2 regions of the Streptomyces sp. NBC_00440 genome follow, and region 2 is predicted to be linked to the other one. Evidence: riboswitches for the same ligand, from Rfam matches in the RefSeq annotation. Region 2 holds a riboswitch; the other holds the start of a gene.
The links. Region 2 has a riboswitch for cobalamin ahead of OHB13_RS25380 (ribonucleoside-diphosphate reductase subunit alpha). Riboswitches for the same ligand answer to the same signal wherever they lie in the genome.
Positions count from the first base shown of each region.

Region 1 (3,857 bases), 4.1 Mb from region 2:
CCACTCCAGCGCGCGCACCGTGCCGCGCGTCCCCGGCACGATCACCAGGTCCGCGTCGGCCAGCTCCTCCGCGCGGTCCACGAACCGCACCACGACGCCGGGTTCGGCGGCCAGCGCGTCCACATCAGTGAAGTTCGACATCAGCGGCACGGCGCACACGGCGACCCGCAGCACGTCCTGCCCGTAGGGCGCGGACACGGCGGACTCGCGCACCGTGCCGCGCATCGACACCCGCAGCCCGTCCTCCTCGTCGATGCCCAGACCGTGCGCGTACGGCAGGACACCGTAGGTCCGCCGCCCGGTCAGCCCGTACAGCATGTCGAGCCCCGGTTCGAGCAGGGACACATCACCGCGGAACTTGTTGACGAGGTACCCGGCGACGAGCGACTGGTCCTCGGCGCTCAGCAGCGCCGTCGTACCGAAGAACGACGCGAAGACACCGCCCCGGTCGATGTCGCCGACGACGACCACCGGGAAGCGCGCGGCGCGCGCGATGCCCATGTTCACGATGTCGGTCCGCCGCAGATTGATCTCGGCCGGACTGCCCGCCCCCTCGCAGATCACCGCGTCATACGTGCCCCGGAGTTGGGTCAGGCAGTCCGTCACGGTGCCGAGCAGCGCCTCCTGCCGGCCGCCGTGGTAGCCGCGGGCGCTCATCTCGCCCACCGGCTTCCCCATCAGCACGACCTGGCTCGACCGGTCGCTCCCCGGCTTGAGCAGCACCGGGTTCATCAGCGCTGTGGGCTCGACCCGCGCAGCCTGTGCCTGCATCGCCTGGGCCCGCCCGATCTCCGCCCCCTCGCGGGTGACGAACGAATTGAGCGACATGTTCTGCGCCTTGAAGGGCGCGACCTTCACACCCCGGCGCACCAGCCACCGGCAGATACCGGCCGTGACCACGCTCTTCCCGGCGTCCGACGTGGTTCCGGCCACCAGCAGCCCGCCACTCATCCGCGTACCTTCCTCACCACGAGAGCTGTCGCGAGCGCCAGCAGGGACACCCGGCGCGACAGCCGCACCGCGCGTTCGATGTCGCCGACGGCCACCGGCCGGCCGCCGCCGTTGAGCACCGCCCGGTGCTCGACCCGGCCGGCGTACGCGAGGGTGCCGCCGAGCCGTACGCCCAGCGCGCCCGCGAACGACGCCTCCACCGGGCCCGCGTTGGGGCTCGGGTGGCGGCCCGCGTCCGACCGCCAGGCCCGTACCGCGCCGCGCGGGTCCCCGCCCGCGAGCACCGCCAGTACGGCGGTGAGCCGGGCGCCCGGCCGGCCCGCCAGATCGTCGAGCCGGGCGGAGGCCCAGCCGTACCGCAGATACCGGGGCGACCGGTGGCCCACCATCGCGTCCAGGGTGTTCACCGCCCGGAACCCGACGAGCCCCGGCACCCCGGCCAGGGCGCCCCAGACCAGCGCGCCCACCACCGCGTCGGAGGTGTTCTCGGCCACGGACTCCACGACGGCCCGCGCGATCTGCTGCGCGTCGAGCGCCTGCGGATCGCGTCCGCACAGATGCGGCAGCCGCTCCCTGGCCGCCTCGACATCACCTGCCGCCAGCGCGTCGCCCACCGCGCGGGCCTCACGCCCCAGCGAGGTGCCGCCGACGACGGCCCAGGTGGCGGCGGCGGTCAGTGCGACGCCCGCGGCGGGACGGCCGCGTACGGCACGCCCGGCCAGCACGGCGGCGCCCACCGCGCCCCCGGCGCAGACCATGGTGTGCAGCGCGCCCCACCCGCGGTGGTCACGCCAGAGCCGGCGCTCCACGGCGGCGGCGGCCCGCCCGAAGGCGGCGACGGGGTGCCCGCGCCGGGGGTCGGCGAAGATGAGGTCTGCCAGGAGGCCCGTGGTGGCGCCGTACACGAAGACACGCTCTCCACGCATGGGGTCAGCAGGCCAGTTCGCCCGGGACCCTCACTGCGGTCGTACTCGGAGCATCGGGCGGTTCGGGCAGCAGGCGGCCGCGCATGGCGTAGTCCTCACTCAGGGTGTCCGCGCCCTGGTTCGACGTGACCGGCGGTGAGAGTTCCTGGCTCCCGGGGGCGACCCCGGTGACAGTGGCGGGACCGCGCCGGATTCGCACCGGACTTCCTCTCCTGCCGCCGTATTGGCCCCGGAAGTCCACCACGGTCGGCGAACACCCGTCAACTCACCCTTGACCTGCGACGGGGCAGTGTGCCGAGCCCCACACGGGCCACCCGGACGGCCGTACGGGCCACTCGCCCGGCAGGCCGCGCACACGGGCAGCCCGCCCGGTGGCCGGTGGCGGCGGCCGGGCGGGCGGAGTGACGCTGTCGCGGGGAGTGGTGGGGGAGGAGCGGGCCGTCAGGCGACGATCAGATAGATCCCGTACGCCACGGCCGCCGCGCAGAGCGCGAAGCAGGCGTACGAGCCGGCCCGCGCGGCCGGGCCCCTGCCCGTACCGGCAGGAGTCGCGGCGGCGGGTGCGGTGGCGGTGCCCGGCTCCGGCACGGGCTTCCGCGCCAGGCCCACCACGCCGAGGGTGAACAGGCCGACCAGTCCGACGGTGGCCACGAGGCTGACGCCGAAGACGGTGCCGAGAGCTGCCCAGTCGATGTCCATGGTGCGGTGTCCTTCTCCTTCAGACCGTGTTCGGACGGACCGTGTTCTCAGGGTTCTCAGGGTTCTCAGGGTTCTGAGGGTGCTCAGGCCGTGTTCAGACCGTGGCGGGCCGGGTGGGCTCCGGTGCGGCGCCGCCCGGTGCGGGGATGGTGGTCCGGAGACCGTCGGAGACCGCTCCGGCCGGCGGCGGGGCGACAGCCGCGATGGCGGTGGTCACCACCCCGGCGGGCTCGTCGGACGCGGCGGGTTCGTCGGGGGTGACGCTGTGCTGGCCGACCGGTTGGCGGCGGGAGAGCGACCAGATGACACCGGAGCCCGCGACCAGCAGGACGGCGACGGCGCCGATGCCCCAGGGGCCGCGGCCGGTCAGATACTCGGCGCCCGCGCCGACGACCGCGGCGGCGGGCAGGGTCAGACACCAGGCGACGGCCATCCGGGTCGCGGTGGACCAGCGGACCACCCCGCCCTTGCGGCCGACGCCCGCGCCCATCACGGCCCCCGAGCAGACCTGCGTGGTGGAGAGCGAGAAGCCGAGGTGCGAGGAGGCCAGGATCACGGTCGCGGCACCGGTCTGGGCGGCGAAGCCCTGCTGCGGCCTGAGCTCGGTGAGCCCCTTGCCCATGGTCTTGATGATGCGCCAGCCGCCCAGGTACGTACCGAGTGCGATGGCGGTGCCCGCGGAGACGATGACCCACAGGGGCGGGTTCGAACCGGGGGCGATGACGTTGCCGGTGACCAGGGCGAGGGTGATGACACCCATGGTCTTCTGCGCGTCGTTGGTGCCGTGAGCGAGCGAGACCAGGCCGGCGGAGGCGATCTGGCCGGCCCGGTAGCCCTTGGCGGTGGACTTCTCGTCCGTACGGCGCCCGATCCGGTACGTCAGCCTGGTGGCCAGCAGCGCGGCGACACCGGCGACGACCGGCGCGGCGACCGCGGGGAGCAGGACCTTGGTGATGACGACATCGCCGTTGACACCCGACGAGCCGACCGACATCAGCGTGGCTCCGATGAGCCCGCCGAAGAGTGCGTGGGAGGAACTGGACGGCAGGCCGAGCAGCCAGGTCAGCAGATTCCAGAGGATGGCACCGACGAGTGCCGCGAAGATCACTTCTGTGGTGATGCCCTGTTCATTGATGATCCCGCCGGAGATCGTCTTGGCGACCTCGACGGACAGGAATGCCCCGACAAGGTTGAGCACGGCGGACATGGCCACCGCGGTCTTCGGTTTGAGAGCGCCGGTCGAGATGGTCGTCGCCATCGCGTTGGCCGTGTCGTGGAAAC
Region 1 covers NZ_CP107921.1:1,557,398-1,561,254, reverse strand. Annotated here, with positions in the region: partial or broken gene OHB13_RS07035 (cobyric acid synthase) at 1-951, opposite strand, end outside; gene OHB13_RS07030 (cobalamin biosynthesis protein) at 948-1,877, opposite strand; adenosylcobalamin (AdoCbl) riboswitch at 2,015-2,089, opposite strand; gene OHB13_RS07025 (hypothetical protein) at 2,319-2,576, opposite strand; gene OHB13_RS07020 (inorganic phosphate transporter) at 2,671-3,857, opposite strand, start outside.
Region 1: it holds a riboswitch for cobalamin, as region 2 does, so the genes downstream of both, OHB13_RS07030 (cobalamin biosynthesis protein) here and OHB13_RS25380 (ribonucleoside-diphosphate reductase subunit alpha) in region 2, are expected to answer to the same signal.

Region 2 (3,857 bases):
TCGAAGGGCAGCCGCAGCTGGAAGAAGACGTCCTGGAGCCCCATCAGGCCCAGGCCCACCGGCCGCCACTTGGCGTTGGAGCGGCCCGCCTGCTCGGTCGGGTAGAAGTTGATGTCCACGACACGGTCGAGGAAGGTGACCGCGGTGCGAACGGTCGCGTCGAGGCGCTCCCAGTCGAGCGAGTCGCCCGAGACGAACGCGCCGACGTTGACCGAGCCCAGGTTGCAGACCGCGGTCTCGCCGTCGTCCGTCACCTCCAGGATCTCGGTGCACAGGTTCGACGAGTGGACGACCGAGCCGGGCTCGGCGGTCTGGTTGGCCGTACGGTTCGACGCGTCCTTGAAGGTCATCCAGCCCTGGCCGGTCTGCGCGAGGGTGCGCATCATCCGCCCGTACAGCTCCCGCGCGGGGATGGTCTTCCTGGCCAGCCCGTCGGCCTCGGCCTTGCGGTAGGCGGCGTCGAAGGCGTCGCCCCACAGATCGGTCAGCTCCGGCACGTCGGCGGGCGAGAACAGCGACCAGGTGCCGTCCGCGTCGACCCGGCGCATGAACTCGTCGGGCACCCAGTGGGCCAGGTTGAGGTTGTGCGTACGCCGGGCGTCCTCACCGGTGTTGTCACGCAGCTCCAGGAACTCCTCGATGTCCGAGTGCCAGGTCTCCAGGTAGACGGCGGCGGCGCCCTTGCGCCGGCCGCCCTGGTTCACCGCGGCGACCGAGGCGTCGAGGGTCTTGAGGAAGGGGACGATGCCGTTGGAGTGCCCGTTGGTGCCGCGGATCAGCGAACCGCGGGAGCGGATACGGGAGTACGAGAGGCCGATGCCGCCCGCGTGCTTCGACAGCCGCGCCACCTCGTGGTAGCGCCCGTAGATCGAGTCCAGCTGGTCGAGCGGCGAGTCCAGCAGATAGCACGAGGACATCTGCGGGTGGCGGGTGCCCGAGTTGAAGAGCGTGGGGGAGGAGGGCAGATAGTCGAGACGGCTCATCAGCCCGTACAGCGCGGCCACCTCGTCCAGTGCGGCCGCGGACTCGTCGGCGGCGAGACCGCAGGCGACCCGGAGCATGAAGTGCTGGGGCGTCTCGATGACCTGGCGGGTGAGCGGGTGGCGCAGCAGATAGCGGCTGTAGAGAGTGCGCAGCCCGAAGTATCCGAAGCGGTCGTCGGCCCCGGTGTCGATGGTCGCGTCGAGCCGCTCGGCGTGCAGCCGTACGAAGTCGGCCGTACGGTCGGCGATCAGGCCCTCGCGGTGTCCGACGGCGACCGATGAGGAGAACGACACCGCGCCCTGTCCGGCCGCCTCGTCCGCGATGGTCCGGGTGAGCAGCCTGGCGGCGAGCCGTGAGTACGCGGGGTCCTCGGAGATGAGACCGGCGGCCGCCTCGGTGGCCAGCTCCCGCAACTCGGCCTCGTCCGACGCCGCGTTGCGCCCGCGCAGGGCGGCAGCGGCGACCTTGCCGGGGTCGGTGTCGGTGAGATCGGCGGTGAGGTCGGTCAGGGTCCGCAGAAGTACGGTTCCCGGGGCATCCGACACCTGCTCGGAGACAGGTGCGGTGGGCGCGATGGTCACGGTGCGCTCTCCCTCGCTCGGCTGGGGCCGGCGGGGGCACGGGTGCGTACGGGCACAGCAGAGCAGCACACCGCACAGCATCCGCAAGCCCAACCGCGAGGCCCGGACGTTTCCCATCCGGTTCGGTCGAGCCGGATGCGCCGTCGGCAGGTCCTCGGACTCCACGGTGCGCGAAAGCGCACTGATCACACCGTTGCGGGACAGTTCCGGATTCGCACCGGATTCCCCTGCGGCGACAGCGAGCATGAGCATACATGTGGGGTGCCCGCCGGAAAGCACCCCCCATATGTTGTGTCGTGGAGGACGGAAGGGAGGGGCGGGGGCGGCATGGCGAGGGGCCGCCGCAGCTCCCGGGAGGGAGGCGCGGCGGCCCCTGGCGGAGCCTGCGGCTCAGTGGCAGGCCCTACGGCTCAGTGGGTGGGCGTGCGGGCTCAGTGGGCTGCCGGGGCGGCTTCTGTGGCCGGCGGGAGCTCCACCTGGACGCCCTCGTCACCGGCGTCCGCCGTGTAGTCCTCCGGGGAGGTCTCGTCGATTCCGGCCGGTGCCTTCACCGCGTTGAGCACGACGGTGAGCACCAGCGTCACCACGACGTTCAGCACGAACGCCGTCAGACCGATGTAGCCGATCTGCCCGATGCCCGGGATCTCCTTGGAGGAGCCGCCGAAGTGCGCCTGGGTCGGGCTCGCCACACCGTATGCGGCGAGCGTGCCGTACACCATGCCGACCGCCCAGCCCGCGAGCAGCGCCCAGCGGTGGAACCAGCGGGTGAAGAGCCCGCCGACCAGCGCCGGCATCGTCTGGAGGATCCAGATGCCGCCCAGCAGCTGGAAGTTGATCGCCACCGTCGGGTCCATGGCGAGCACGAAGAGCAGCGCGCCGACCTTCACCACGAGCGAGACCAGCTTGGAGACCTTGGCCTCCTGGGCAGGGGTCGCGCCCGGTTTGATGAAGTCCTTGTAGATGTTGCGGGTGAAGAGGTTCGCCGCAGCGATGGACATGATCGCGGCCGGTACCAGCGCACCGATGCCGATGGCCGCGAAGGCCACGCCCGCGAACCAGTCGGGGAACATGTTCTCGAACAGCTGCGGGATCGCCAGCTGGCCGTTCTTCACCTTGATGCCCGCGGCGATCGCCATGAAGCCGAGCAGCGCGAGCAGCCCCAGCATCAGCGAGTACAGCGGCAGGATCGCGGTGTTGCGGCGGATCACGTTGCGGCTGCGCGAGGAGAGCGTCGCCGTGATCGAGTGCGGGTACATGAACAGCGCGAGCGCCGACCCGAGTGCCAGCGTGGCGTAACCCCACTGGCCCGCCGCGCCCGGTGCGAGCGCCCCGCGCGGCTTGCCCGTCGCCGGGTTGGTCTGCGAGAACGCGTGGCCCGCCTTGGCGAAGATGTCGTCGAAGCCGCCGAGCTTGATGGGGATGTAGATGATCGCCACCAGGATGACGATGTAGATCAGGCCGTCCTTGACGAACGCGATCAGGGCCGGGGCCCGCAGCCCCGACGAGTACGTGTACGCGGCGAGCACCGCGAACGCGATCAGCAGCGGGAGGTCCTTGACGAACCAGTTGCTGCCCTCACCGCCGACGCCCATGACGTCGAGCACTGCCTGGATGCCGACCAGTTGGAGGGCGATGTACGGCATCGTGGCGAGGATGCCGGTGACCGCGACGGCCAGCGAGAGCCCCTTCGAGCCGAACCGCCCCCGGACGAAGTCCGACGTCGTCACGTACCCGTGCTTGTGCGAGACCGACCAGAGCCGCGGCAGGAAGGTGAAGATCAGCGGGTAGACCAGGATCGTGTACGGCACGGCGAAGAACCCGGCCGCACCCGCCGCGTAGATGGCGGCGGGGACGGCGACGAAGGTGTACGCCGTGTAGAGGTCGCCGCCGAGCAGGAACCAGGTGACCCAGGTGCCGAACGACCGTCCGCCCAGGCCCCATTCGTCGAGGGTGGCCGCGTTGTCGGCGCGGCGCCAGCGGGCGGCCAGGAAGCCGACGACCGTGACGGCCACGAAGAAGAAGATGAAGACGCCGAGCGCGACGCCGTTCACACCGTCCTTCATGCGGACGCACCCCCCTTGCGGGAGCGCTGGTCACGCTGCCACAGCTTGTACGCGGTCATCGTGAGCGCCGTCGAGATGAGCACCCAGAGCATCTGGTACCAGTAGAAGAACGGGATACCGATGAAGGCCGGGTCCACCTTCGCGTACGAACTCACCCAGAGCATGGCGACAAAGGGTGCGATCAGGCATACCGCGATGATCACGCGCACCGGCGTGATCACCGGTCTTT
Region 2 covers NZ_CP107921.1:5,634,029-5,637,885, forward strand. Annotated here, with positions in the region: gene OHB13_RS25380 (ribonucleoside-diphosphate reductase subunit alpha) at 1-1,565, opposite strand, end outside; cobalamin riboswitch at 1,694-1,817, opposite strand; gene mctP (monocarboxylate uptake permease MctP) at 1,997-3,628, opposite strand; gene OHB13_RS25390 (DUF3311 domain-containing protein) at 3,625-3,857, opposite strand, start outside.